Regions from separate parts of the Hoeflea sp. AS60 genome, predicted to be linked through region 3. Evidence: predicted binding sites of a transcription regulator. Region 3 holds the regulator's gene; each other region holds the start of a gene.
What was found. Region 3 encodes PhoB, which activates phosphate uptake and scavenging genes when phosphate is short. Its sites were predicted from a motif close to TGTCATNNANCTGTCAT; they were not measured.
Positions count from the first base shown of each region.

Region 1: a site for PhoB is predicted at 5,269-5,285, ahead of phnF (phosphonate metabolism transcriptional regulator PhnF). Genes of this name have one in related genera too.
Region 2: a site for PhoB is predicted at 2,125-2,141, ahead of WNZ14_RS02785 (1-acyl-sn-glycerol-3-phosphate acyltransferase). Genes of this name have one in related genera too.
Region 4: a site for PhoB is predicted at 1,847-1,863, ahead of phnC (phosphonate ABC transporter ATP-binding protein). Genes of this name have one in related genera too.

Region 1 covers NZ_JBBMQP010000002.1:202,476-209,966, forward strand. The annotation lists gene modB (molybdate ABC transporter permease subunit) at 1-562, shown strand, start outside; gene modC (molybdenum ABC transporter ATP-binding protein) at 559-1,647, shown strand; gene WNZ14_RS11245 (class I SAM-dependent methyltransferase) at 1,653-2,312, opposite strand; gene WNZ14_RS11250 (DUF3419 family protein) at 2,309-3,553, opposite strand; gene WNZ14_RS11255 (UDP-2,3-diacylglucosamine diphosphatase) at 3,586-4,401, opposite strand; gene phnF (phosphonate metabolism transcriptional regulator PhnF) at 4,504-5,250, opposite strand; gene phnG (phosphonate C-P lyase system protein PhnG) at 5,410-5,847, shown strand; gene phnH (phosphonate C-P lyase system protein PhnH) at 5,847-6,467, shown strand; gene WNZ14_RS11275 (carbon-phosphorus lyase complex subunit PhnI) at 6,471-7,491, shown strand, end outside.
Region 2 covers NZ_JBBMQP010000001.1:593,216-600,706, reverse strand. The annotation lists gene WNZ14_RS02795 (alpha/beta fold hydrolase) at 1-942, opposite strand, end outside; gene WNZ14_RS02790 (tyrosine recombinase XerC) at 1,056-1,991, opposite strand; gene WNZ14_RS02785 (1-acyl-sn-glycerol-3-phosphate acyltransferase) at 2,190-3,098, shown strand; gene fsa (fructose-6-phosphate aldolase) at 3,247-3,900, opposite strand; gene WNZ14_RS02775 (primosomal protein N') at 3,997-6,201, shown strand; gene WNZ14_RS02770 (DMT family transporter) at 6,338-7,243, opposite strand.
Region 3 covers NZ_JBBMQP010000001.1:1,457,954-1,465,444, forward strand. The annotation lists gene pstC (phosphate ABC transporter permease subunit PstC) at 1-1,270, shown strand, start outside; gene pstA (phosphate ABC transporter permease PstA) at 1,267-2,625, shown strand; gene pstB (phosphate ABC transporter ATP-binding protein PstB) at 2,693-3,508, shown strand; gene phoU (phosphate signaling complex protein PhoU) at 3,555-4,277, shown strand; gene phoB (phosphate regulon transcriptional regulator PhoB) at 4,307-4,990, shown strand; gene WNZ14_RS06755 (hypothetical protein) at 5,119-5,436, opposite strand; gene WNZ14_RS06760 (GcrA family cell cycle regulator) at 5,631-6,155, opposite strand; gene WNZ14_RS06765 (aspartate aminotransferase family protein) at 6,632-7,491, shown strand, end outside.
Region 4 covers NZ_JBBMQP010000002.1:212,285-219,775, forward strand. The annotation lists gene phnL (phosphonate C-P lyase system protein PhnL) at 1-238, shown strand, start outside; gene WNZ14_RS11295 (DapH/DapD/GlmU-related protein) at 235-849, shown strand; gene bluB (5,6-dimethylbenzimidazole synthase) at 846-1,526, opposite strand; cobalamin riboswitch at 1,575-1,757, opposite strand; gene phnC (phosphonate ABC transporter ATP-binding protein) at 1,938-2,819, shown strand; gene phnD (phosphonate ABC transporter substrate-binding protein) at 2,876-3,787, shown strand; gene phnE (phosphonate ABC transporter, permease protein PhnE) at 3,863-4,828, shown strand; gene phnE (phosphonate ABC transporter, permease protein PhnE) at 4,825-6,366, shown strand; gene WNZ14_RS11325 (DUF1045 domain-containing protein) at 6,366-7,073, shown strand; gene WNZ14_RS11330 (alpha-D-ribose 1-methylphosphonate 5-triphosphate diphosphatase) at 7,074-7,491, shown strand, end outside.

The DNA.
Region 1 (7,491 bases), on a different contig from region 3:
GCAGGCGCTCAATGGTCTGGTTCATCTGCCGTTGATCCTGCCGCCAGTGGTGACCGGCTACATCCTGTTGCTGATGTTCGGACGGCGTGGGCCGATTGGCGGATTTCTCGATGATATGTTCGGACTGGTGTTTGCCTTCCGCTGGACGGGTGCCGCGCTTGCCGCAGCCGTGATGGCTTTCCCGTTGATGGTGCGCGCCATCCGGCTCGCCATCGAAGCGGTCGATCCGAAACTTGAACAGGCGGCGTCAACGCTTGGCGCATCGCGGCTTTGGGTGTTCGTGACTGTCACCTTGCCGTTGATTCTGCCGGGGGTGATCGCAGGAGCCATTCTGGCGTTCGCCAAGGCGATGGGTGAGTTTGGCGCCACCATTACATTCGTCTCCAACATTCCGGGGCAGACCCAGACCCTGCCTTCCGCGATCTACAGTTTCCTGCAGGTTCCGGGAGGGGACAGCAAGGCGATGCAACTGGTGCTGATCGCCGTGGCAATCGCGATGCTGGCGCTGTTCCTGTCTGAATGGGTGGGCCGGTCGGTGGCGCGAAGGATCTCGGGATCATGAGTCTCTCGGTCCGTATCGCGCATAGCTTTGGCGCGTTCTCGCTCGATGTCGAATTCGAGGCGCCTTCGGGGGTGACGGCACTGTTTGGCCGGTCTGGATCGGGCAAGACCTCGGTGGTCAACGCCGTGGCCGGGCTGTTCAAGCCCGAGAGCGGGCACATATTTCTCAACGAGACTGTGCTGTATGACGCAGACCGCCGGATTTCCGTGCCGGTGCATCAGCGGCGGCTTGGCTATGTGTTTCAGGAGGGGCGGCTGTTCCCGCATATGAGCGTGCGGCAGAACCTGCTCTATGGCCGTTGGTTTGCGCCGCGTACGCCGGGAGCGGACTTTGATCACGTGGTCGGCATGCTCGGCATTGATGGATTGCTTGCCCGGCGTCCAGGTGCGTTGTCCGGTGGCGAAAAACAGCGTGTGGCGATTGGCCGGGCGCTGCTGGCCAATCCTCGCCTGTTGCTGATGGATGAGCCGTTGGCAGCCCTCGACGAGGAGCGGAAGGCCGAAATCCTGCCCTATCTCGAGCGGTTGCGGGAGGAAACAGCTGTTCCTGTTCTCTATGTCAGCCACTCCATGGCGGAGGTGGCGCGGCTGGCCACGACACTGGTGCTGATGGAAAACGGACGCGTGATCCGGGCAGGGCCGGCATCCGAGGTGCTCTCCGATCCTGAAAACGTGCCAGCGCTCGGGGTTCGTTCCGCCGGTGCTTCGCTTCATGCAATCGTTGCGGCGCAGGAGGAGGACGGGCTGACCCGTCTTGAGGCGTCAGCAGGCCCCTTGTTCCTGCCAAAGGTTGACGCGGGGATCGGGTCGCGGCTTTCCATCCGCATTCTGGCGCAGGATGTGATCCTGTCGCGCACCCGGCCCGAGGGTCTGTCAGCGCTCAATATATTGCCCGCGACGGTGACAGCGGTTCGGCTTGGCGACGGCCCGGGTGCGATCATTCAGCTCAAGGCTGGCCAGGACCTGTTGCTGGCGCGAATTACCCGGCGGTCCGCACAGGCGCTGGAGCTGGCTCCGGGCGCCGAGTGTTTCGCAATTATCAAATCAGTTGCCGTGGCGCAGTCGGATGTCGGTGGCGTCGGCTGATCCGATCAGGCTTGCGGCATACGGATAAGGCCGATGCGGGCATAATCCCGGTAGAGCGTCGAGAACCTCAATTCGCCGTGGTGATCGGCGGCAATCGCAGCCATCGCGTCGCCAAGGGTCTCGCGTGGCGTGACATGAAACTTTGCGAGCCACGTCTTCAGGCCCTTGCCGAACCAGCCGGGCAGGGCGGTTTGCTGGCCGAAATCCACCACATGCAGTTCGCCGCCGGGCGCTAAAGCCTGCATCGCCTGGTGGAGTGCTGCTTCCCAGCCCGGGATCATCGAGAGGCTGTAGGAGAAGAACACCCGATCGAAGCTCGAACGGCCGAAGAGAGCGGAGGCAGCGAAACGCGTAGCATCGCCCTGGGCCAGGCTGACGCGGCTTCCTATCCTGTTCTTCAAGATATTTGCATCGGCTGACTTCAGCATTTCAGCCGAAATGTCGATGCCATAGAGTTTGGCATCAGGGTAGCGTTCGGCTGTCAGGATCAGATTGCGGGCGGTGCCGCAGCCGATCTCCAGCACGCTGCCACCGTTGGGTGGCTTGAGGGCCGCAATCAGATCGTTGCGGCCGAGCAGGTAGTATCTGCGCGTCAGATCGTAGATGTGGCGCTGGTGGCGGTAGATGCCGTCCATCACGGATGCATTGGCCGAGACGGTGCTCATGCCGCGGTGTCGCGTTTTACATGCAGATGAAAGCCACCATAGATCGCCGAGCGATCACGTGCACCCAGCTCCAGGCTCTGCTTTGTGCGGTAGTCCCACTTGTCGAGGATCGCACCGGGAACGTGACCGGGGAGCGGAGACGTTGCTGCCGCAGTACGATAGATCACACGCGCTCCGGGAGCAGCAGTGCGGGTGATCTCGGCCCACAAATCCGATAGTTGGCCGTCAGTCATCCAGTCCTGCGCATCAAGCAGCACAAACGCGTCGACCGAGGCTGCCGGCCGGGCAGCAAGAAGCGCGGTGATGCTTTCGTTGACGATGGTCACGCGGGCTGCATTGCGGCGGACGGTTTCAAAATTTCGGGCCTCGAGATAGGGCGGCAGGCTTGCCGATTCACCGGGCTGGTAGCCACGTCCGAAGGCCTGCCAGGCAAAGTAGTTGTCCTTGAGCGGAAAGCCGCAGGCGAGACGTTCCGTGCGGATGCGCAGCGCGCCTGTCATGCCGTCGGTCGAGTCACCGGCGAGCGCTTCGTATTGTGCCGGCGGGATGCCCAGACCGAACAGTGAGGCGCGCAGCGAGGTCAGCGCTTTGAAGCTGCGGCTGTTGAACACCGGAGCGATGCGGGTTTCGAAGAATTCGCGCTGCTTTTCAACGCTGTCCATGCGCAGCAGCTCCCGCGGATCAACGCCATAGATCTTGCCGATGATGTGGGCGGCGGAAATGAAGCGCCCAAGCAAGCCTGTGGTGTAGAAGCCGCGGGTGAAACGGCTGATCCGGCGGCGTCCGTTGACCTCCCTGCGGTCCCAATAGGCGCGTGTTTTCTCATCGAGATGTGGGCGGATGTGGCGATCATAGAGTGCGACATTGGTTTTCAGATTGGCGTGGCGGAACATGTTGGAGAATGCAGTGTGGCCAGGCAAATGGGTGGCGGCGGCAAGCTTGAGTTTTCCCAGCGCCACATGCGCCGGCGACAGGTCGACGGCGATGATCTGAGCCGGGTTTGCGGTCAGGTAGGACATGACATTGCAGGAGCCGGAAGCGATGGTGACCAGCGTGTCGGTTGGCTTGAGCGCCAAGGCCTCCATGTCGATCAGCGGGTCTTCCCAGATCTGCGGGTAGACCAGGCCTCGAAAAGCTGCCGAGAACACCCTTTCGAGGATGCCGGTGGAGGACAGGGCAGTGTTGCGCACGACCGCACCGTCGATGCGTGCGCCGACGGCGGTGGTTTCAATCATGGTCATTTGTCAGGACTCCAAAGGAGAGAAGGGGGCGGTCATGCCGCTTGGTCTTGTGCGCCAGCTATCTGTTTGAGGGGCGTGGTCCGTGCCAGTTGTCCGGCTTTGTCGGAAATACGTCGCGACCAGTCGATGATCTCCATGCGGCCGTCGGAATGCTCGACGACAGCGGTGCAGCTTTCCACCCAGTCGCCGGTGTTGATGTAGCGGATGCCGCCCCGCATCTCATTTGCGGCGTGGTGGATGTGGCCGCAGATGACGCCGTCGGCGCCATGCTTGCGGGCTTCCTCGGCCAGCACTTCTTCAAAATCCGAGATGAAGTTGACCGCGCTCTTGACCTTGAGCTTGGCCCAGCGTGAGAATGACCAGTAGCGCAGGCCCAGCAGCTTGCGGGAGCGGTTGTGCCACTTGTTGGTCCACATCGCGAAACCGTAAGCCATGTCTCCCAGATGTGCGAGCCAGCGGTGGTTCATCACCACCATGTCGAATTCGTCGCCATGGATGACCAGCAGGCGCTTGCCGTCTGCGGTCTCAAACACGTCGCGCTCAACCACTTCGATGCCGCCGAAATGCACGCCCTGATATCCGCGCAGCATTTCGTCGTGGTTGCCCGGCACATAGACGATGCGCGTGCCCTTGCGAGCCTTGCGCAAAAGTTTCTGAACCACATCATTGTGCGATTGCGGCCAGTAGAAGCCTTTGCGCTTCATGCGCCAGCAATCGATGATGTCGCCGACGAGGTAGATTGTTGGGGCATCATGCTGGCGCAGGAAGTCGATCAATATTTCCGCCTGACAATCGGGCGTGCCCAAATGAATGTCGGAAAGAAAAATGGTCCGGTAATTTTGGGTCACGGGGCCCGCCTGAACTTTGAGCTATCGTCCTGCTGGCAGGCTTAAACACGATTCACTTCTCAGTTTTGTGACGGTCATTGTGACAGGGTCGTGGGAGACAGATCAGGCGGGAGTTTCGGCGGCGGGGTTGTCTATGAGCAGCTCGACGCGGTCGGCCGCAAACCGGGACTCGCCGTAAAGCACCGGACGACCTTCGGAATCGATATCAACCGCGCGGGTGAGCAGCACGATGGCACCGGGGGAGAGGGCGAGCAGATCGAGATCCTCGCTGCTGGCGTGCCGGGCTTCCACTGCGGTGGTCTTTCGGGTGTAGTCTTCCACACCAAGGCGCGCCAGAGAGGCGGTGATCGACCCGGTCTTCGCATAGAGCGCGGCGATCTCGCCGAATCGGGTGGCGTCAAACCAGGATGTCGCCGCGGAGATCGGAACCCCGTCGGCGGCCGAGAGTGTCGACAACTGGATCACTGGTGCTTCGGCGGGCAATGACAACGCTGTTGCCACGTGCGCCGGGGCGGGCACAGTCTCGCTCGACAGAAGCTTGCCGGAGCGGATTTGCGCCTGATCTTCAAGCCCGGACGAAAAACGGGTGCGCTGGCCGATCGGGTAACGCAGGCGTTTGCGATCGTTGAGAAAGGTGCCGCGGCCTTGCTCTGCGCGCAGGATGCCTTCCTTCTCGAGTGCCGCGATGGCTGCACGCACTGTGTGACGGTTGACCCCGAAGCGGGTGGCCAGTTCCGCCTCCGCGGGCAGCCGCTCGTTGGCGGCCAGTCCGGTCAGTACAGACTGGCGAATCTGGTCGGCGACCTGCCGCCACAGGGCAACGCCGGTCCGTCTTTGCAGTGCTTTCACGCCGGTTTCCTTTCGTGATGTCACAGGCTCGTCACATGAGAAGTTTAAGTGTATCGTAATTGATATGGTTGTCTAGATAAATAGACAAATAAGGAGATCTCGATGGCGCTTGCAGAAAATGTGCGCGACGAAACGCCGGGCACCGATGGTGCCGGGGATATGACCCGGCGGCAGAGGCTGTTGTCGGTGCTGGCAAAGGCACCCGGCAAGGATCTGCTGTCGTGCTGGAAGCAGACCGGTCTTGATCCCGCAGTTGAACTGTTGCGCGGTCCGGAGTGTGGCCTGGTGGCGCTTCAGGGGCGCGCTGGCGGCACCGGCCAGCCGTTTCATGTCGGGGAGGTTTCAGCCACCCGCGTAACCGTCAGGATCGGATCGGGGCAGGTTGGTCACGCGATGATCAGCGGACGTGACACCAGAAAGGCGCAACTGGTCGCAGTCATTGACGCGCTGGCGCAGGACCCCGCCCAGGCAGATCTGATCGAGCGCGCCATCGTCGCGCCGCTTGAGGCTTTGGCCGCAGAGGCAGACGCAAAACTGCGCGCCGAGACGGCTGCGACAAGGGTCAATTTTTTCACCATGGTGCGAGGGGAAGACTGATGCCATCCGCCACACACACATCCGCTGTCTATGAAGGCGGGTTTGCCGACCCGGTCGGTGCATCTCAGACGGTTTTTCGCGCGCTCATGGATGCCATGGCGCGGCCGGGCTCGGTTCAATCCTTGCCGCATGTCACCGCACCTCCAGCGCCATTGACCGCTTCGGCCTCTGCGCTGATCGTCATGCTGGCCGATGCCGATACGCCGGTCTGGCTTGATCCGGCGCTGACCAAGACATCAACAGTCAAGGACTGGATCGTGTTTCACACCGGCGCACCGGTTGTAAGCCATCCTTCCGATGCGGCCTTTGCACTTGTCGCCGCGCCGCAGAACCTTTCGGCGCTGAATGGGTTTTCGCTCGGCACGCAGGAATTCCCGGACCGCTCGACAACGGTGATCCTTCAGGTTTCCACGTTGTCTGAAGGGGCTCAGCTCACGCTGGAAGGTCCTGGCATCAAGGATCAGGCATCGCTTTCGCCTGCGCCGATGCCGCAGCATTTCGAAGCCCAGTGGCAGGCCAACCGGGCCGCCTTTCCGCGCGGCATTGACCTGGTTCTTGCCGCTCCGGACTGCGTGGCGGCGCTTCCGCGCAGCACCCGTCTTGTCCGTAAGGAGGCCTAAGTCATGTATGTTGCTGTCAAAGGCGGCGAAGCCGCTATCGCCAATGCTCACCGTCTGCTCGCCGCCCGCCGCCGAGGCGATGCCAATGTGCCGGGACTGACGCTTGAGCAGATTGCAGGGCAATTGTCGCTCGCAGTCGACCGGGTGATGGGCGAAGGCTCGCTGTACGATCCCGAACTTGCTGCGCTTGCCATCAAACAGTCGCGCGGCGATCTGATCGAAGCCGTGTTCCTGCTCCGTGCCTACCGGACGACGCTGCCGCGGTTTGGCCACTCGGTGCCGATGGACACAGGCGCCATGCTGGTCGAACGGCGGATTTCGGCGATCTACAAGGATCTTCCTGGCGGGCAGCTGCTTGGCCCAACATTCGATTACACCCACCGCCTGCTTGATCCGGCGCTCGCCGGTGACGAGCCACAGGACGCGCCGGAAAGCAGCGCGGACACGGGCGAGAAGGTTATCCGTGTGTCCGATATTCTGGGCGATGAGGGATTGATCGAGGAAGACGCTGCCACGGACAGTTCAGAGCCAGTTGCCGACATCACTCGCACACCGACAGAATATCCGATGGGTCGCGACGCAAGGCTACAGACGCTGGCGCGCGGTGACGAAGGATTCCTTCTGGCGCTCGCCTACTCGACCCAGCGCGGCTATGCGCGCAGCCACCCCTTTGCCGGCGAAATCCGCATCGGTGAAGTCGATGTCGAGATGATGATTCCGGAACTCGGCTTCACGGTGGTGATCGGGCGGGTAAAACTTACCGAATGCCAGATGGTCAACCAGTTTCAGGGGTCGGCCAAGGCTCCGCCGCAGTTCACACGCGGCTACGGTCTGGTGTTCGGGCAGGCCGAACGCAAGGCGATGGCGATGTCATTGTGCGACCGGGCGCTCAGAGCGTCAGAACTGGGCGAAGATATTGTGGCGCCGGCCCAGGACGAGGAATTCGTGCTGTCGCACTGCGACAATGTGCAGGCGACCGGATTTGTCGAACACCTCAAGTTGCCGCATTACGTCGACTTTCAGG
Region 2 (7,491 bases), 860 kb from region 3:
GAGATGGGATTGTCCGTCGAGCAACTGATACTGGCCGTTCGGATTTGCGGTTTTCATCAGCGGTTCATAGGCCGGAGCGATGAAAGATTCGTCATCGCTGCCGGCAATCAGCAGGAATGGTGGCAGGGCTGCGATGTCCGCGAGGTAGTCGCTGCGTGGCGCATAGGATGTGTTCAGGCGGTAGCTGTAGCTTGCGGTCGCGGTTTTGCCCTCGGCTCCTTCGAGAACCGCGTCCGGAAAGTTGAACTGGATCGCGGTGAGGCCGTTGAGCGCCTTGATCCCCACGGCATTGAGCATGGACAAACCGATGATGCGGCGGGTGAGTGGCCGGGCCCAGCCGCCGGAATTGGGACGTGTGGTGGGCGCGTTGTACTTGAGGAACGGCGCCAGCATCACCGCGCCGTCCAGCGTCGAGCCCTGCGCGCTTCCGGCATAGCGAATCACCAGACCGCCGCCGCTTGAATGTCCCGCGAGCACCAGCTTCTGGCCGGGTTTGCGCAGGGCTGCAGCCAGATCAGTGATGTCATCCTCGAGCTGGCCGATATAGGCGACGTCGCCGCGCGTTTGCGGTGAGGGCCCGTGGCCGCGCAGGTCCGGCAGGGCGACCTCGATGCCTGATTTCTCGGCAATGTTGCGGGCCAATGCGTCATATGCACCGCCGTGCCAGCCAGAGCCGTGAATGAAGATCAGCAGGGGTGCATCTGAATTGCCGCTGCCGTAGTGGCGGTAGCTCAGCGTTGCGCCGTCACGCGCCTGATAGGTCTGAAGTGGCGCCGGATCGGGGCTCGCGCTGCCGGACTGACCTGAAAAATCGATCGTTTCGCCGGAGATGGACTCCGAGGCGCTCTGGGAGAGAATCAATCCGAACGCGATCAGAAAATAGATAACCGCGGAAATCACCGCAAACCGGAGGATGATTGGGAGAATATCAGATGCTGACATGGCTCTTTCGTTGGATGCTGGGCCTTGATCGGACGTGGTGACCACTGGTTTCGACCAGAATAGCCACCCCAATGCAAGGGGTGGCGGGCTTATTGGCTGGACCAAGTCCTTGATTATGCTCTCGGGTGGGCGCGATCGTAGATGTCAATCAGCCGGCTGGCGTCGACAGCGGTATAGACCTGCGTGGTCGAGAGGCTCGCATGGCCGAGCAGCTCCTGGATGGTGCGGAGATCGCCGCCGCCGGCCAGCAAATGCGTGGCGAAGGAATGCCTGAGTGCATGCGGTGTGGCGGTTTCTGGCAGGTCGAGTGCACCGCGCAAACGGCGCATTTCCTTCTGCACGATGGCCGGCTGCAACGGCCCGCCGCGCGCGCCGCGGAACACAGGCGTGTCCGGATCTGGAGAGTAGGGGCAGAGCTTGCGGTACTCGCTGATTGCTTCTCTGGCAACGGGCAGAAGCGGAACGATCCGGGTCTTGCCGCCCTTGCCGGTAATTCTCAGTGTTTCGCCGTCGCGCGGCAGATCGTTGACGGTCAGCGACAGGGCTTCGGAAATGCGCAGGCCGCAGCCGTAGAGCAGGGTCAGCACAGCGGCGGAGCGGGCGGAGATCCATGGCTCGTCGGAAAGTTGAAGATCGGCATCGACCACGCGCATGGCATCGCGGGCGCTGAGTGGTTTTGGCAGCGATTTGGGCTGACGCGGAGCCCGTGTTGCCGAGGCGCCGGCGGCATTGGCCATGCCCTTGCGCTCGAGATGACGCAGAAATGAGCGGATGCCGGCAAGGCCACGTCCAAGCGTTCTTGCGCCCGCTCCGCCGCGTCGGCGCTCAGCCATGAAGGCGCGAAGGTCGAGCGGGCGCAGATCGGCGAGATCGGCAATCCGCGGCGGTCCAGCCAGATGTGTGGTCAGAAAGCTCAGAAACTGGCGCAAGTCGCGCTCATAGGCATCCGCCGTCTTGGGCGACAGACGCCGCTCATCGGTCAGCTGGTTGAGCCAGTGCTGCTGCTCGGCGATGACGTCAGGTGCTGCGATTACAAGTGGTTGCTGCATGATGGGTCCGTCATTGTGGACTGTGTGCCGGGCATCTCAGGCGGCGAGACTTCGCTGCCGGACTTGCGGCGAAAACGTGGTCGGACTATAGCATGGTGGCCTTAGCGGGGGGTAAACAGATGCGATTGGCTGATGTCATCATGGTATCACAATCTGTTGCCATAGGTTTTACCAATTGGACTAAAGAGGGTCGAATCCATGGCGTATGTGGCTGAGATTTCAGACCGGTTGCAGGTATTGGCCCATGGTCGGCCCGGCCATATCATCGATCGGCTGATTGCCGAGCGCGGCGGTCGCCTGGTTGAACATCCTGCCTGGCCGGTGATGCGGCCGTTTCTCTATGCCACGCTGAAATATGGCGCGGCCGTGAGGATGGCCGATGCAATCGGATCGATGTCCGGCCACGGCGCGTTTCAGCATATCAGCGACATTCTCAAGCTTGAAATCCAGTCCCGGCGCGAGGACAGGATCCCCAAGAAGGGCGGCTTTCTGCTTGTGGCCAATCATCCGACCGGCATAGCCGACGGCGTGGCGATGTTTGATTTTCTCAGCCGCCACCGGCCCGACATGATGATTTTCGCCAATCGCGACGCGGTGCGTGTGAGCCCGCGGTTCAATGAAATCATCATTCCGGTGGAATGGCGCGATGACTACAAGAGCCGCGACAAGACCCGCGAGACACTGCAGCTGACCAATCGTGCGGTTCAGGACGGCAAGGCGACGGTGCTGTTTCCATCGGGCCGGATCGCCTTCTGGAACGAGGGCAAGCTGACCGAAAGGCCATGGAAGGCCTCGGCGGTGACGCTGGCGCGGCGGCATGATCTGCCGGTGATCCCGGTCAATATCTCGGCCCGCAATTCAGGGCTGTTCTACTGGTTGTCTAAGCATTCGACCGAATTGCGCGACATGACGGTGTTTCACGAGCTTCTCAACAAGAAGCACCACACGTTCCGCTTTACGGTTGGCGAGCCTATTATGCCGGATGCGCTGGACGGTGATCCGGCGGAAGCGGTCAAGGCGCTCGAGTATCACACCGTGCATGGCCTTGCGGCTGACCCGGACCGGGTGTTCGAAGCTGCACCGAAGGGCTGGTCGCAGGCGGCCTGAGCCGCTGACGGACGGCGTGATTTTCTGAAATGTTGGTATCTGAGAGGATCGGGGGAAGCCCGCGATTCTGAGTTTTTAATCAATTGCGCTCGCAAAAACGGCCCGGGATGACCGGGCCGTTGAAGTCTGTTTGAATCAGCGTCTCTGATTACGCAATCGTCTGGCCGGTCTTCTTCCAGTCGGCGAGGAAGGCGTCCAGGCCCTTGTCGGTGAGCGGGTGCTTGACCAGCGCCTTGATGGTAGAGGCCGGGATGGTGGCGACATCGGCGCCGATCAGGGCTGCTTCCTTGACGTGACCCACGGTGCGGATCGAGGCGGCGAGAATTTCGGTGTCAAAACCGTAGTTGTCGTAGATCTGACGGATCTCGCGGATCAGGTCCATGCCCTCAATGCCCATATCGTCGAGCCGTCCGATAAAGGGCGAGATGAAGCTGGCGCCGGCCTTTGCGGCAAGCAGGGCCTGGTTGGCGGAGAAGCAGAGCGTCACATTGGTCATGTGGCCGTCCGATGTCAGCGCCCGGCAGGCCTTGAGGCCGTCAAGCGTCAAGGGCAGCTTGATGCAGATGTTGTCTGCGATCTTGGCCAGAACCGCTGCTTCCTTCATGATCGTCTCATAGTCGGTCGCAGCCACTTCGGCGGAAACCGGGCCGTCTACGATCGAGCAGATTTCCTTGGTGACTTCGCGGATGTCACGGCCGGATTTCATGATAAGCGAAGGATTGGTGGTGACGCCATCAATCAGGCCCAGGTCGTTGAGTTCCCTGATTTCGCTGACGTCAGCAGTATCGACAAAGAATTTCATTTCACACTCCCGAATTGCGCAAGCCGGACTGATCCAGCGCGCCAAAGTACAAATCTGGGTTCCCTTTAGCCCAAAGCGGGGGCAAGGTCACGCCACATGAACAAAGATTCGCGACAAAATGCAGGCGGGCTGTTCCCGCGCAAAGTTGTTCCCGTGCTCATTCCGATGCCGGCAGAGCGGGCCTATTCCTATGCGCTGGCCGAGGGCGTGGATGCGAGCCCGGGACAGATCGTCCAGGTGCCGCTCGGGCCGCGGCTGGTGGCAGGCATCGTCTGGGATGGCCCGGCGGATGTGATCAATCCCGACAAGTTGCGCGAAGTGACCCAGGTGTTTGACTGCCCGCCGATTGTCGAGCCGATGCGTCGGTTCATCGACTGGGTTTCTGCCTACACGCTGTCGCCCCCGGGACTGGTGGCGCGGATGGCGTTGAGAGCGCCGGCGGCGTTTGATCCCGAGCCGATGATCGATGCGTTGCAGCTGACCAGCGCCCGGCCCGAGAGGCTGACGGCGGCGCGCGAACGGGTGCTTGAGCAGGCTGACAACGGTCTGGCCTGGACCAAGAGCGGGCTTGCCCATGCGGCAGGCGTGACGCCGAGCGTGATCGACGGATTGTCAGCCCAGGGCGTGTTCGAGCCGGTGAGATTGCCGCCGCCGCCGGTGGTTCCAGCACCTGACCCTGAATACAAACCGGCGGTGCTGGAGGCTGAACAGGCCGAGGCGGCGGATGCGTTGCGTGTGAGCGTTGCCAAGGGCGGATTCGGCGTGACGCTGCTTGATGGGGTCACCGGGTCTGGCAAGACCGAGGTCTATTTCGAGGCGATCGCGGAAGCCGTGCGACAAGGCCGGCAGGTGCTGATCCTGCTGCCGGAAATCTCGCTGACATCCGCCTTTCTCGACCGGTTTCACGCGCGCTTCGGGGCGCGGCCGGCGGAATGGCATTCGGAACTTGCGCCCAGAACGCGCGAAAAGGTCTGGCGGCAGACGGCTGAGGCGCGCGTGAGCGTGGTCGCCGGTGCGCGCTCGGCGCTGTTTCTGCCGTTCAAGGATCTTGGCCTGATCATCGTCGATGAAGAGCACGACCCGGCCTACAAGCAGGAAGACCGCGTGTTCTACAATGCACGCGACATGGCGGTGGTGCGGGCGCGGCTGGCCGATATTCCGGTGGTTCTTGCCTCGGCGACGCCTTCGATCGAGACCCGGGTCAATGCGCAGCAGGGCCGCTACAGCCATTTGCTGCTGCCGAGCCGCTATGCCGATGCCGGGTTGCCGGATCTGAAGCTGGTGGATCTCAGGCGGCATCCACCAGGGCGAGGCGGGTTCTTGTCGCCGCTGCTGCTCAAGGCGATGGCCGAGACGCTGGAACGCAAGGAACAGTCGCTCCTGTTTCTCAACCGCCGTGGCTATGCGCCCTTGACGCTGTGCCGGGTCTGCGGGCACCGGTTCGAATGTCCGGACTGTTCAAGCTGGCTGGTCGAGCACCGGTTTCGCGGGCAATTGCAGTGCCACCATTGCGGCCATAACGAGCCGACGCCGCAGGCATGTCCGTCCTGCGGGGCGCTCGATCATCTCACCGCCTGTGGGCCGGGGATCGAGCGGATCGCCGAGGAAGCGGACAAGCATTTCCCCGATGCGCGTGTCATCGTGCTGTCGTCCGACATGGTGGGCGGCACGCGGCGGCTCAGGATCGAGCTTGAGGCGATCGCCAAGGGCGAGGCCGATATCGTGATCGGCACGCAGCTGGTGGCCAAGGGGCACAATTTTCCGTTGATGACGCTGGTGGGCGTGGTTGACGCCGACCTGGGCCTGTCGAACGGCGATCCGCGCGCTGCCGAACGGACCTACCAGCTGCTGTCGCAGGTGACAGGTCGTGCCGGGCGGTCCGGGCGCAAGAGCCTGGGCCTGATCCAGACCTTCCAGCCGCAGCACCCTGTGATGCAGGCCTTGGCGTCGGGCGAACCGGAAGCGTTCTACGAGCGGGAGACCGATGAACGGAATCGCGCCGCGCTGCCGCCGTTCGGGCGGCTGGCTTCCGTGATCATTTCGGCCGCCACCCGGCCCGAGGCCGAGGGCCATGCACGTGCCCTGCGCGTCGCGGCCCCTACCATCCCCGGCATCATGGTGCTCGGCCCGGCGGAGGCGCCGCTGGCGCTGATCCGCGGACGCTACAGGTTCCGTCTGCTGGTGCATGGCGCGCGTGGCAAGGACATGCAGGGGTTCATAAGGCAGATGCTGGCGCAGGGGCCAAAGGTGCGGGGCTCGATTCAGGTGCAGGTGGATATCGATCCGCAGAGCTTTTTGTAGTGGCTGTGCCAGCCCATCCAACGGCATTGCCGTCTTAAAGCTCGTTGCACTGAATCGTATTCATGCAACGTGCATCAGGTTTGTGTTTTGTCGCGTGCTTTCTCCGAAAACCGGTTCCCACTCTTCGGACCACGCTTTAGGGAACCTGTCTTGACGCGCGGACCTGCTTTCCACGCCAAAGAATGAAAAGACCTGAAACAACAATCAGGCAAGACCCGGCGATCATCGAAGAACTCAGCTTCTCGCCAAACAACACCATCCCCAAGGCAATTCCGAATAGCAGGCGTGTATATCGGAACGGGGTGACCGCGGAGACCTCGCCGGTGCGCATTGCTTTCATCAAGCACGAATAGGCGGTAACGCCCATGATCATGGCGCCCAGAAGATACAGCGAAGTCTCGATATCCGGTTTGACAAAAGGTGCGGCTTGCCAGACTGAGAACAACACCCCGGCAATGACGATGGACAGAAAGCCGTAGAGTCCAAGGATCATGGTGCTGACCTTGGCAGGAGCCGCGCGACTGGCGAGATCCCGTCCTGCAAAGCCGATCATTCCGATGACGGCCAGAATCGACAGCACGCTGAAACTATCCGTTCCAGGCTTCAGAATGATCAGAACTCCGATCATGCCGAGGGCAATTGCGGTCCACCTGCGCCATCCGACCTTCTCGCCAAACACCAATGCTGCGCTTGCAACCACGACAAGCGGGGTCGCCTGCAGGATCACGGTAGCTGCAGACAACGGGATCAAGGCAAGGGCGAGCACGTAGAACAAACGGCCGATGATCTCGAAGACCACGCGAACCAGCATCGGGCGTGAAACGACCTCGCGACTGAAGAGGGCTTGTTTCTTGTAGCGTGCCAGGCACGCAAAAAGCAAAGCCCCGCCCAGACCAAAGATGACAAGGATCTCACCGACGGGCAGGGTCTCAGAGACTGCTTTGATAAATGCGTCTTCGATGGCAAAGAAGGCCATCGCAGCGATCATCCAAATACTGCCAAGCAGATTGTGCTTGTGGCCGGTTGTAATCTCACTTGTCACAAGAAATCCAATGCGGGTTTTCGATTTGAGTTCGGGCTCTAACCGAACAGCATTTGGCGCAGATGACTGAATTGCTTCGAGGCGTCAATGTCGATATACCCCATGGCAATCTGCTGGCTGAGTTCCAAAATGGCGCGCGCCGGCCATCTGACGCTGCAGGCCCTTGTGTCCCGAGCCCATTCCCCGTGTCTGCCCCCACACCTTACTGGCCTAAGGCGTAGGGCTCGGTTCAGGTGAATATAGATCCA
Region 3 (7,491 bases):
TTTGCAGCCGGTGCTGCTCGAGAACAACATCACCGGAAAGATTCCTGACAGCGCAATCCCGGACGGAGGGGCCAGGAACCTCGTCATGGTTGATGTGCGCAGGATTGCCGAGGGGTTGAACCAGCTCATTGCCCAGGGTGATGTGTCAGAGAATGGTCTTGTCGACATGCAAGCCGACGTGACCGATGTCCGAGCGCGGCTCGCCGAGGTTGGTGTGGCTCTCGGGTCTGATGTATCGCCCGTCGTTTTCCAGGCTGCGAAAGAGTATCGCAGCATCGGACTCACTGCTTCATTCTTCCGCAACATCGCGGTACTCGCGGTTTCGTTCGGCTTCGCATTCTGGGCTTGGGCGCGAATTCAGCCCCAATTGCGTGCGCGCAATATCAGTGAGACCTTCGTAACCGCGCTTTTGATGGGGTCTTCTCTGGTTGCCATTCTGACCACGGTTGGCATCGTCGGTTCGCTACTGTTCGAATCCGTCTCGTTCTTCAAGATGTATCCGGCCGCTGATTTCTTCCTGTCGACCACCTGGAACCCGCAGTTCCGTGGTGGATCTGATCTTGGCTTCCTGCCGCTGCTCTGGGGTACGCTGTACGTTTCGGTCGTCGCATTGGCGCTGGCTGTGCCGCTCGGTCTGATGATCGCGATCTACCTTGCCGAATATGCCGGCAGCACGCTGCGCAGTTTCGCCAAGCCTGCCATCGAGGTTCTCGCCGGTATCCCGACCATCGTTTACGGCCTTTTTGCCCTGATTACCGTTGGCCCGTTCCTGCGCGACTGGATAGCTCAGCCGCTTGGCTTGGGGAGCTCTTCCTCCTCGGTGATGACGGCAGGCCTGGTCATGGGCATCATGCTGATCCCGTTTATCTCATCGCTTTCGGATGACATCATCAATGCCGTGCCGCAGGCCCTGCGCGACGGCTCCTATGGTCTGGGGGCGACAAAATCGGAAACCATCAAGCAGGTGATCCTGCCTGCGGCCCTGCCGGGAATTGTCGGCGCCTTCCTTCTCGCAGCCAGCCGCGCCATTGGCGAAACCATGATCGTTGTTATGGGTGCCGGCGCTGCCGCGCGCCTTGATCTCAACCCGTTCGAAGCCATGACCACGATCACCGTGAAAATCGTCAGCCAGTTGACCGGGGATACTGAGTTTGCCAGCCCGGAAACCCTGGTGGCATTTGCTCTTGGTTTGACGCTCTTTGTTTTCACCCTCTGCCTGAACATTCTGGCGCTCTATGTCGTGCGCAAATATCGGGAGCAGTACGAATGACCGAAATCACCGCCGATACCGCCACTGCAACCGAACAGTTGAAAGGCAGATCGCTCTTTGAAGTCGGTGAGCGCACCCGCAAGCGTCACGCATCCGAGCGGCGTTTCCGTCTGATGGGCCTTGCAGCCGTTGTCTTCAGTATCCTTGCATTGGCCGGTCTGATGACCTCCATACTTTCAAATGGCCTGTCGTCGTTTCACCAGACCTTCATCACGCTCGACGTAAATCTCGATGCCGCGAAGCTGGACAAGAACGGCAACCGGGATCCAGAGGATGTTGCGAAGATCACAACCTTCACATTGCAGCCGCTCATCAAGGCCGCGATGCAAACCAAGATGACCGAAAACGGCATTGCCGTGGAAGGCGTAAACGCCAATGCCGCGTTCGAGCTGATATCGAAGGAAGCACCGGGGGAACTGCGTCGTTTCATTCTGGCAAACCCGGACCAGATCGGAAAGACGGTCTCGTTTGATCTTCTCGCTGGCGGTCGCATTGACGGATATTACAAGGGCCGCGTGACGATGGCGTCTGCCGAGCTGGACAGCAACGTCACGCCCGGACAACTGGTGCTTGCCGACAAGCTCAAGCAGGCCGGTATCCTCGAACAGAGGTTCAACTGGGGCTTCTTTACGGCTCCCGATGCCTCTGACACGCGTCCGGAAGCTGCCGGTCTCGGCGTTGCCATCTTGGGCTCGGCCTACATGATGCTGATCGTGCTCGTGCTGGCGTTGCCGATCGGCGTCGCAGCATCGATTTACCTCGAAGAGTTCGCGCCGCAAAACCGCTGGACCGACCTTATCGAGGTCAACATCGCCAACCTCGCCGCAGTTCCATCCATCGTGTTTGGTATCCTTGGTCTGGCAATTTTCATCAATTTCGTCGGTCTGCCGCAGTCTGCGCCTGTTGTTGGTGGGCTTGTACTGACGCTGATGACATTGCCGACAATTATCATCGCGACACGTGCGGCGCTGAAGGCGGTTCCGCCATCAATCAACGATGCGGCGCTCGGTATAGGTGCTTCCAAGATGCAGGCGATTTTCCATCATATCCTGCCGCTCGCAGCACCCGGAATTCTCACTGGCACGATTATCGGCCTGGCCCAGGCGCTGGGTGAAACAGCACCTCTGCTGCTGATCGGCATGGTTGCCTTCGTTCGCGAATATCCCGGCGCGCCGCCGGAAGGGTTCTTTGATCCTGCCTCCGCTCTGCCGGTTCAGGTTTACAACTGGACCCAGCGTGGCGATCCGGCCTTTGTCGAGCGTGCATCGGGTGCGATTATCGTGCTGCTGATCTTTCTGGTCATCATGAACGCCATTGCCATCCTGCTGCGCCGCCGCTTCGAGCGCCGCTGGTAGAACACGACTGTTGCATTTGAAACAATCAAGCCCTGAGTATACTGACATTGTTGAAGGGAAGACGGAGATGAACATCATGACTGAAGCGGCTACTGAAAAAGCGGTCGACGCAGCGATCGAGGAGTCCGCAATCAAGATGCGCGGTACCGATGTCAGCGTATTCTACGGCGAAAAGCAGGCGCTGTTTGATGTCAATCTGGATGTCCGCAAGAACAGCGTGACGGCGCTGATCGGTCCGTCAGGCTGCGGCAAGTCGACGTTCCTGCGCTGCCTCAACCGGATGAACGACACCATCGATGTCTGCCGGGTCAAGGGCGAGATCACGCTCGAGGGCGAGAACATCTACGCGCCGATGATCGATGTCGTGGAGCTGCGCGCGCGGGTCGGCATGGTGTTTCAGAAGCCAAATCCGTTTCCCAAATCGATCTATGAAAATGTCGTTTACGGCCCCCGCATTCACGGTCAGGTTTCAACGCGCGCAGAGATGGATGAAGTTGTCGAACGCTCCCTGATCAAGGCCGGCCTGTTCAACGAGGTCAAGGATCGCCTGCAAGAGCCGGGAACAGGTCTTTCCGGGGGACAGCAGCAGCGGCTTTGCATTGCTCGCGCCATCGCGGTCAGCCCTGAAGTCATCTTGATGGATGAACCGTGCTCGGCACTTGACCCGATTGCGACAGCGAAGGTCGAGGAACTGATCGACGAACTCCGCGTCAACTACACCATCGTCATCGTCACCCACTCGATGCAGCAGGCTGCCCGTGTCTCGCAACGTACGGCCATGTTCCATTTGGGCAATCTCGTGGAGGTCGGTGCAACAGACAAGATGTTCACCAATCCGGATACCAAGCTGACCCAGGACTACATCACCGGCCGCTTCGGCTAATGCGACCGCCTTTCGCATAATGATTACAGGATTGAAGGATCAAACCATGCCCGAAGCACACACAGTCACCTCTTATGATGATGAGCTCCGTTTCCTGACGCGCCGCCTGTCGGAAATGGGTGGCATAGCCGAGCGCATGGTCGCCGATGCCGTTGCTGCCCTGGTCAACGCCGACACGGCCTCTGCCCAACGTGTTATCTCCGAGGACCTGCTGCTCGACAACGGCGAGCGCGAGATCTACGACAAGGCGGTTCTGGTGATCGCCAAGCGCCAGCCGATGGCGTCGGATCTGCGTGAGATCATCGGTTCGATCCGAATTGCTTCCGATCTCGAGCGCGTCGGCGACCTGGGAAAGAACATCGCCAAGCGGGTGATCGCAGTTCACACCATGGCGCAGCCCCGCAAGCTGGTTCGTGGGCTGGAGCATCTGGCTGAACTGGCCCTGACCCAGCTCAAGGAAGTTCTGGATGCATTCGCCACCCGCTCGCCGGGCCTCGCCAATTCGATCCGCGAACGCGATGAGGAGATCGATGCGATCTACACCTCGCTGTTCCGCGAATTGCTGACCTACATGATGGAAGATCCACGCAACATCACTGCCTGCACGCACCTGCTGTTCTGCGCAAAGAACATCGAGCGCATTGGTGATCACGCCACCAATATCGCCGAGACCGTCTATTACGTCGCCACCGGAGAACAGCTGGCAGCGGATCGTCCCAAGGACGACGAGACAGCCAGCATGGTCGCGCCCGCCCCGGGCGCAGACTGACCGCATCACGGAGTGCATGCACAATGGCAATGAGCCCCCGTATTACTGTGGTTGAAGACGAAGAGGCACTCTCGGTGTTGCTTCGCTACAACCTGGAAGCTGAAGGCTACGATGTTGACACCGTTCTTCGCGGTGACGAGGCCGAGATCCGGCTGCAGGAGCGCGTCCCGGATCTTCTGATCCTCGACTGGATGCTGCCGGGCATTTCAGGAATCGAATTGTGCCGCCGCTTGCGCGCTCGGCCTGAAACCGAGCGCCTGCCTATCATCATGCTGACGGCGCGTGGCGAGGAGAGCGAACGGGTTCGCGGACTGGCAACCGGCGCGGATGATTTCGTCGTCAAGCCGTTCTCCACGCCCGAACTGCTGGCGCGTGTAAGGGCCATGCTGCGCCGCGCGCGGCCGGAAACGATTTCCAGCCTGCTCAAGGTTGGCGATATCGAGCTCGACCGTGAAACCCATCGCGTGAAGCGTCGGGGCCGCGACATCAAGCTTGGACCGACGGAATTCCGACTGCTCGAATATCTGATGAGCTCGCCGGGCAGGGTCTATTCCCGCGCGCAACTGCTCGATGGCGTCTGGGGCCACGACGTCTATGTCGACGAGCGCACGGTCGATGTACATGTCGGCAGGTTGCGCAAGGCGGTCAATCTTTCCGGCATGCGTGACACCATCCGCACAGTGCGCGGTGCCGGCTATTCGATCGAAAGCTGACGCCTGCCAATACCACTTTCTGCGGCGTCGCGCCTCCAGACGAAGGTGCGGCGCTATGCAGTCGTGAGCCGGCGCTCCTGCCTCGCCGGTTTCAAGCCACACGGCTGGTGCACCTGCTTTTTGCAGACTTAGGGTATGGTGACTTTCAAGACATCCGACGTCAATTCACTGCCAAGCTCGACGATGCCAGTCTGCTTGTCCATGATGCAGATGTAGCTGACCGTGGCATCGGCACCCTTGGCTTTGCCGCTCAACACTGCAAGACCAAAGCTCTCGGATCCGAATGGATCAACCACAGCCGCCGCAGCCTCCAGCATCGGCTCAGCGGCTTTGAGACACTCTGTGCGAACGGTCTCGGCGAATTCGGCCCATGCGTCATCCGAAGATGCTGCAGCAGACAGGGTGGCCGCGAGTAAGGCAGCAAGAGCAATGACAAGGTGGCGCATCGGTTGGTCCTTTCGCTGCAGGGACTGCTGGCAAGCAAGAGCTATGGAAAGCCCGGCGGCGCTCCCAATGTGCGCTCTGATTTCGTTTCATGAGAGAATATATCAGAAAAACGCACGCTGACATCTGCGACCATCACAAAAACAAGGAGCCCGGGCGATCAACCCGGGCTCTGGCAGTCTTTACAAGATGGTATTCAGCGGGCGCGCTTGCGCTCGCTTGATGGCTGGAAAGCCATCTTGGCGTGATAGCCGCAATATGGCGAGGCATCGCCTGAATCATTGCCGCAGAAGTGGAATCCCTCCTGCAACGGATCGCCGACCGGCCATTTGCAGGTCCGTTCCGAAAGCTCAATCAGAGAAAGCCTGCGCGAAATCGGCACGACCACGTCGTCCATCGGACGGACGTCAATTTCTTCAGTCGCGACAAAGTCCAGGTCTTCCTTGAGCTGGGCTCCACCGCTTGAGCGGCTAACAGTGCGGGTTGCCTGCGTTGCGGTCCGGCCTGCGTAATTTGGAGCGCGGGGCGCCGCAGTTGTACGCTTGGTGCGCACAGATGCCTGTCCGCCGCTCTTGGCGCGGCCAGGAAGATTGAGCCGGTGCACCTTGCCGATCACAGCGTTGCGGCTCACGCCGCCCAGTTGTGCTGCGATCTGGCTAGCGCTGAGCCCGTCCGCCCAGAGTTTCTTGAGTCTTTCGACCCGTTCATCAGTCCAGTTCATGCAATGCTCTCCCTGTATCCCGTCTTTCGGGATGTCAGAATCCCTCAACGTCGCCCCGGACGACCGGAGCTTGAACACTCGGTTACAATGAGGTGAATAGTGTCCGCCGCGAACCTCTACTTCATGGGCTCAACTTAGTGGTCGGCGGACTCCGTGACAAGAGTCAGCCGAATCATGCTGATTCCTTTTTGCGGTTTTCCCCAACTTACGCGGCCAATATGAAATCTCACCCTTAAGTGGGTCCGTGTCGCCGATCGCATCGAAAAACCGCCCTCTGGAAGTGTTCGAAATCCGCTTGGGGCGTGTGGGCGCTGTGTCTCATTGACACGCAAGACCTAAATGTAAATAGTGACCGGGCCGCCCCGGAATGGGCGGCATTTTGGTTTTTCGGCATGTCCTGTCGTGCGGGTCGCTGCGGCGTTCGCAAGGCAAGGGCAATGTACTGTTGTCCGTTCTCAAGTGGGGAGAAAAGCGCCATGGCCGATGCCAAGCCGCTTTATGATACATATAACCGTGTTCCGATCGTGTTCGAACGTGGAAATGGTGTGTGGCTGGAAACCCCTGAGGGCGAGCGCTATCTCGATTTTGCTGCCGGCATCGCGGTCAATTCTCTTGGCCACGCCCACCCGCATCTGGTCGAGGCGCTCAAAGCCCAGGCCGACCGCGTGTGGCATCTCTCGAACCTTTTTGAAATTCCGGACCAGTCCCGCATGGCGCGGCGCCTCACTGAGGTGACATTTGCCGACAAGGTGTTTTTCACCAATTCCGGTGCTGAAGCGCTTGAATGCGCCATCAAGACGGCGCGGCGTCATTTCTATGTCAACGGCCAGCCGGAGCGGTACGGTATCATTACCGTTGAAGGCGCTTTTCACGGACGGACCCTCGCGACCATCGCCGCTGGCGGCCAGGCAAAATACCTTGAGGGCTTTGGTCCGAAGACTGCGGGCTTTGACCAGGTGCCTTTTGGCGACCATGAAGCCTTGAAAGCGGCGATCAATGAAAACACCGCGGCAATTCTGGTAGAGCCCATCCAGGGTGAAGGCGGTATTCGCCCTCTGCCGGTCGAATGCATGCGCGGTCTACGTGACTTGTGCGATGAGCACGGGCTGCTGTTGATCCTGGATGAGGTCCAAACCGGTGTTGGCCGTACTGGCAGACTGTTTGCCCATGAGTGGGCCGGTATCGAGCCTGACATCATGGCTGTTGCAAAGGGAATAGGCGGCGGCTTCCCCTTTGGCGCTTGCCTGGCGACCGCCAATGCCGCTGACGGCATGACTGCGGGCACCCACGGCACCACTTATGGGGGAAACCCGCTTGCAATGGCTGTCGGCAATGC
Region 4 (7,491 bases), on a different contig from region 3:
ACAGCAACGCGTCAACATTGCGCGCGGTTTCATCACCGATCATCCGGTGCTGCTGCTTGACGAGCCGACGGCGTCGCTCGATGCGGCCAACCGTGAGGTGGTCATCAGCCTGATCGCCCGCAAGAAGGCCGATGGTGCAGCACTTCTCGGGATTTTCCACGATCATGACGTGCGCAATGCAGTGGCTGATCACGTCATCGACGTCTCCGCCTTTGCCACTGGAAAGTCTGCTGCATGACCAGATTGTCTGATACGCCTCTGGTGCACTCCACCGCCAAGATCGTGGATTCGACGCTTGGACGCTACACCGAAGTCGGCGCCAACTGCACCGTGGCGCATTCAACCATGGGCGACTATTCCTACTGCGTCGAGAACACGCAAATTGCGTATGCCAATATCGGCAAATTCGCCAACATCGCTTCCCATGTGCGGATCTATGCCAGCATGCACCCGATGGAGCGGGCGTCCTTGCATCATTTCAGTTACCGGTCGTCGTGGTATTTTGACGGTGCGGCAGATGATCAGGAGTTCTTTGACTGGCGCGCCGGGCAGGGGATAACGATCGGTCACGACAGCTGGATCGGGCACGGCGCGGTTGTGATGCCGGGCGTGAAAATCGGCAATGGCGCCAGCATCGGCGCCAACGCGGTGGTAACAAGAGATGTCGCCGATTTCGCCATCGCCGTCGGTGTGCCGGCACGCACGATCAGGCAGCGTTTTTCCGATGATATCGCCAGCCGTCTCGATGCGCTCGCCTGGTGGGACTGGGAGCATGACCGGCTTCATGCCGCGCTCAAGGATTTCCGGTCGCTGCCGGCCGAGGAATTTCTCGAGCGCCACGGCGGTTAAATCTCTCCCTGCCAGCACTCCTCGAAAATCAGCTCATCGAGGGGCAGTCTGCGGTTCCAGCCTTTGACCTCAAGTTCTGGCCGCTCATAGAGCTCATCGACATAGCCCAGACACAGATAGGCGACGATCTCGATCCTGTCGGGAATACCGAGAATGGATTTGAGGTCGGCGTCGCGAAAGATGCTGACCCAACCCATGCCGATGCCTTCGGCGCGCGCCGCGAGCCATAGGTTCTGCACCGCGCAGACGGTGCTGTAGAGATCCATTTTGGAAGTGTGGGTTCGCCCCAGAACGACATCACCACCGCGATCACGGTCACAGGTGACGCAGATATTGAGCGGCGCCTTGCGGATGCCCTCGAGCTTGAGCGACTTGTATTTCGATTGCCGCGCTTCAGGGAACATTGTGGCTGCTTCATCATTGGCGCGACCGAACGCGTCGGCGACACGATCGCGAACACTTTGATCCCTGATAGTTATGAAATTCCACGGCTGCATGAAGCCGACCGATGGCGCGTTGTGGGCGGCCTCCAGCAGACGGCGCACCACGTCATCAGGAACAGGGGTCGCCAGGAACTGGTCGCGCACGTCGCGGCGGGTGAAGATGGCTTTGTATACGGCGTCGCGTTCAGCCGTATCGAAAGCCCTGGCTGCAGTCAGCATTGATGTATTCGGCATTGTTTGATCCCCAACAATCCGTAACACCCCGCAGCGCTGTCCATGCGCTCAAAGGCTATGACGTCTGGCCGGTCTTCTGACTTCGGATCATCTGGTCTGCGCGCCTTCCCGGGTCTCTCCCAGTGGCATGTCGCTCAGACCATCCCCGTCACAGCGTTGGGCACGTTCCGGATTTTCACCGAATTCCCGATTCTCCCGCATGTCACGGGCACCAGACACTTGCATAGGGCCATGGCGGTGGCCGGAGTGCAAGCATCAAAACTGCAGAAATATGTGGGTTTTTGCTTGTTCGGCAGGACGGCTGTGGATCGTAACAAAACTGACATCAAACCGACATCGCGCCTTCACATGGCTGGGCTAGTCCAATCCTCGAAAGTCACAAAACCAAACGTGATCTCAGAGGATTTGCTTATGCTTGAATTGACCGATGTGACCCGCCGTTTTGGCAACAACATAGCCGTTGATGCAGTCACACTCTCAATTCCCGAGGGCCAGATGGTCGGCGTCATTGGACGTTCGGGAGCAGGCAAGTCCACGCTTCTGCGCATGATCAACCGTTTGACACCGTCGAGCAGCGGAGAGATCCGGTTCAAGGGCAAGACGGTCTCGGGCCTGAATGGCGGCGGGCTCCGCAATTGGCATCGTGATTGTGCGATGATCTTCCAGCAGTTCAATCTTGTGCCGCGGCTTGATGTGCTGACCAACGTCTTGCTCGGTCGCCTCAATCACCGTTCGACAGTGCTCAACATTCTCAACATCTTCACTGTCGAAGAGCGCGCCAACGCGCTTGCCGCACTGGAGCGGCTCGGCATCGCCCAGACCGCGCTTCAGATGGCAGGCACGCTGTCTGGTGGCCAGCAGCAGCGCGTCGCCATTGCCCGGGCCCTGATGCAGTCGCCATCGATGATCCTGGCTGATGAGCCGATCGCTTCGCTTGATCCGCTCAATGCGCAGATTGTGATGGATGCGCTCAAGGACATCAATGAACGTGAAGGCATCACGGTGATCACCAACCTGCATACGCTTGATACTGCGCGCCACTATTGCGAGCGGGTGATCGGCATGGCGGGTGGCAAGGTGGTTTTCGATGGCCCGCCCGATGAACTTACCACCGAAGCCGTCCGGATGATCTACGGCGCCTCCGACGATGGCACGGAAATCTCTGAATCCATCACATCGACATCCATTTCAGCCGGTCAACCAGTTGTGCCGGCCAAACCGAAATCCACCGGTCCACTGCAGCCCGCGCTTCGCGCGAGAACTGCAGCCACCGGGGTCGCCTTGCCAGCGTAACAGGCTCAACCCACGGAATTGCCGGCAAGACGCCGGTCCGAACCAGGAGCAGATCCATGATCAAGAAAGCCCTTCTCGCAGCGGCATCGTTCGCTGCCGTCATCGCTGTCCAGCCTGCAGTTGCTGAAGACCTCAAGGACTTCCGCATCGGTATTCTCGGTGGCGAAAACGAAGCCGACCGTCTGCGCAGTTTCCAGTGCATGACAGAAAAGCTGCCTGCCGTTCTCGGCGTTGAAAAGGTTTCGCTTTTCCCCGCTGCCGATTATGACGGCGTTATCCAGGGCCTGCTTGGTGGCACGCTCGATTATGCCGAACTCGGCGCATCTGGCTACGCCAAGGTCTATCTTGATGATCCGAAGGCAGTCGAGCCTATCCTGACCACCATCCAGACCGATGGCGCCACCGGCTACTACTCGGTGATGGTCGCTCGCAAGGATTCAGGCATGACCAAGCTTGAAGACCTCAAGGGCAAGAAGCTCGGCTTTGCCGATCCGGACTCCACCTCGGGCTTTCTGATCCCGTCGGTTACCCTGCCGGCTGCCATCGGCATGCCAATTGCCGATTTCTTCGCTGAAACCGGCTTTGGCGGCGGTCATGAAAACCTCGTCCTCGAAGTGGTCAAGGGCAACTTCGACGCTGGCACAACCTGGGCTTCGGGCGTTGGCGAATTCAAGGACGGCTATACCTCCGGCAACCTGAAGAAGATGGTCGACAAGGGCATCGTCGATATGGGCGATCTGGTCGAACTCTGGAAGTCGCCGCTGATCCCGAACGGTCCGATCGTTGTTCGCTCAACGATGGATACAGACATGAAGACCAAGTTCAAGGACTTCATGATGGCCCTGCCTGAAAGCGATCCGGAGTGCTTCTCCGCGATCCAGGGCGGCGATTACAAGGGCTATACCGAAGTTGATCCTTCGTTCTACCAGGCGATCATCGACGCTCGCAAGGCCAAGATCGGCTCGTAAGCCTCATCCGCATCACATCGCCGCGGTCCCTTGTTCAAGGGGCCGCGGTTTTACCTGTCAGTACAGGACCTCATCATGACAACGCCCCGACATTCACAGATGGTCATCGAGACCGAGCGGCACTGGCAGGCTTTGGCCCGGCAACGGCGTATCTACACAGGCCTGGGGCTTGCGCTTCTCATGATGGCTTTGGCGGGTTCTCTATGGTTTGCCAACGAGACCAATGCCGGCAAGTTCTGGGACCGGCTGCCACATTTTTTCGATTTCTTCGGCGACATGATCCCTCGCGACGGATGGGAAGTCTGGCGCGCACTGTTCGATCTTCCGAGCCCCTATGCGGACGGATCGCTGAAATATGACTATCCAGTCGGTCGAGTGTGGCTGACCGACAGTCTCTACATGCCCGAATATGTCTACAAGATGATCGAGACCATCAACATCGCCATCGTCTCGACCATCATCGGCTTCACCTTCGGCTTCCTGCTCTGCTTCCTTGCGGCTTCGAACCTGACGACGAGAGGCTGGCTGCGTGGTTTCGTGCGGCGTTTTCTGGAAATTCTCCGGGCCTTCCCGGAGATCGTGATCGCCGGGTTCTTTGCAGCAATTCTGTCGCTCGGCCCGGTGCCGGCAATCATTGCCGTTGCGATCCACACGATTGGTTCCTTGGGGAAAATGTTCTTCGAGGTGGTGGAAAACGCGGACATGAAGCCCGACGAAGGATTGCGCGCGGTTGGCGGCAGCTGGGTCGAGAGGGTTCGGTTTGGAATGGTGCCGCAGGTGCTGCCGAATTTCCTGAGTTACACTCTCCTTCGGCTCGAAATCAATGTGCGCGCCTCAACGATCATCGGCGCAGTTGGTGGCGGTGGCATCGGGGAAGCCCTGCGGCTGTCGATCAGTCGCGGCCATGAGGCCAAGACCATTGCCATCGTCCTTCTGCTGCTCATCACCGTGATTGCGGTTGATCAGCTTTCTGCCTGGTTGCGCAAACGTGTGGTCGGCGAGCAGGCCTTTACCAGTGCCCGTGCAGGAGCCTTGTCATGACCGCGATGACTGCAAGCCAGATTGACGATATTGTCGGGCGCTACCCGGATGTGTTCAACCGATCGTTTCTGACCCGTTACGGCAAGGTTGTGATGGTTGCGGCCGTCGGCCTTTACCTGGTTTTTGCCTGGAACCTGTTTGCCATCGGGCAGGTTTTTCAGCGCGGCAGCTGGGATATTGCCGGAAGCTATCTCGCTGACTGGATCTCGTACGAAGTGCGACCGGATATCGTTTATCACGACGGGTATCTGGAGGTGGAGTTTCCAAAATATTCTCCGCTTGGCTCCGACCCCAAGCCAGACTGGCTGGTGACCGAGAATGCCGAAGTGACGGTGATAACAAAGGCCACGAAAGCCGCACCGGCCGAGGCGCCGCCTGCGGCAACGGGCTTCATGAATCCAGGCGCCAAGGGAACGTCGACAGGTTTCATGGCGCCGGGTGCGGCGCTCGGCGGCGCTGCGGCGGATGCCGGGTCATCGACAGCGGCGACGCCAGCGACCTCGGAACGGAAAATTCTGCCGGTCCGTGTCGATGTCGACATGAGTTCGGGTTCGGTTCTGGTTGAACCTTACCGGGTGACGCTGAAACGCGGCTCGGAGACGGTTGTCCTCAATATCGGATCTGACGGTCTTGTGCGGGCCGACAGCGCTCTGCCTGAATGGGTGGTCAATCGCCGCGAAGGTGAAAAAATGATCGCCAGTTTCGGATTTGCCGGCCGAGTTGAAATTGAAGACGACGAGGTCAAAGTCCGGCAACGGTTCCTGGGCTGGGAGAATTTTGTGTTCGACACGTCTTCTCCGTTCTGGAACCGCGGCTTTGGCGATGTCGCAGCGACAGTTCTCTGGGGAGAGCGGATAAAGCCGGAGCAATCCAACCTGTCGCTTGCTGTTGATAATTTCCTCAACAATGCCGAATGGCAGCATGGCGATGTGTTCATCAAGCTCGGACAGACGATTGTCATGGCGTTCGTCGGCACGCTGTTCGCCACTGCAATCGCTTTTCCCTTGTCCTTTATGGCGGCGCGCAACATCACCCCGAGTTTCCTGACCAACCAGGTGGTGAAACGGCTGTTTGACTTCCTTCGCTCGGTCGACATGCTGATCTGGGCACTGTTTTTCACGCGCGCATTCGGCCCCGGACCGCTCGCCGGCATTTCCGCCATTTTCTTCACCGATACCGGGACGCTCGGAAAACTTTACTCCGAGGCCCTGGAAAACATCGACGAGAAACAACGCGAGGGTGTACGTTCGCTGGGTGCGAATCCGTTGCTGATTCAGCGGTTCGGCGTCGTGCCGCAGGTCTTGCCGGTGTTCGTCAGTCAGTCGCTGTATTTCTGGGAATCCAACACCCGCTCGGCGACCATCATCGGTGCGGTTGGCGCGGGTGGCATCGGTCTCAAATTGTGGGAGGCGATGCGCACCAATGCGGATTGGGAGAATGTTGCCTACATGGTGATGCTGATCCTGATCGTGGTCTACATTTTTGACACGATTTCCTCGCGACTGCGTGGATTGCTGATCGGCAAGGGACAGACTTGATGCGATATGCTCTCTATTTTGCTCCGGGTCCTGGCGAGGCGCTGGCGGATCTTGGCGCGAGCTGGATAGGGCGTGAGGCTCTAACCGGCGTGGCGGTCGATCATCCTGAACTTGGTGGCTTAAGCGCAAACGAGCTTGCGTCGATCACCGGCCCGGCGCGGCGCTACGGATTCCATGCAACGCTCAAAGCACCGTTTCGTCTGGCCGAGGGCGTGAGCGAAGCCGATCTGGTGAGGGCAATGGACCAGTTTGCCTCCGATGCCGTGGCATTTGAGATTCCGTCGTTGGTCGTTGGACGGCTCGAGGGGTTTCTGGCGCTGGTTCCAGGAGGAACCGCACCCGAGCTGAACGCTTTCGCCAATCTGGTTGTTGAAGCATTTGAGCCGTTGCGTGCGCCCCTGACTGAAAGGGAAATCGAGCGCCGCAATCCGGAATCGCTGTCATCAGAGCAACTCAAACATCTGATGCGATGGGGTTATCCCTATGTGTTTGACAGCTTCCGCTTTCACATGACCTTGACGATGCGGCTTTCCGAGCCCGACATCACACGCGTTGAAACCGCCGCAAATGAACATTTCGCCTTTGCTCTTTCCGGCCCTGTTCCGGTGCGGGCGCTGAGCCTCTTCGTCGAGCCTGCGCCCGGCGCTCCATTTCAAATCCATAGCCGGACGCCGCTGGCGACTGGCAAGCACAGAAAGACTGCCTGAATGACCACCGAGACAATTTTGACCAACGCCCGGCTTGTTCTGGAAGACCGGATCGTTTCCGGCAGCCTCGTGGTAAGGGATGGCGTTATTGCCGAGGTCGCGGAAGGCAATTCAGCCACGGGCGTGGATATGGAAGGGGATTATATAATCCCCGGTCTGGTCGAGCTGCATACCGACCATCTCGAGGCGCATTATTCCCCGCGCCCGGGTGTGCGCTGGAATGCCATCTCCGCAATCCAGTCCCATGATGCGCAGATTGCCTCTTCAGGTATCACTACGGTGTTTGATTGCCTTCGACTCGGTTCAGATGCTGATGACGGTTTCCAGGTTGGCGAAATGCGCGCGATTGCCGATGCGCTGGCTGAGGCGCGGTCGGAGAACCGGCTCCGCGCCGATCACCTCATTCATCTGCGCTGCG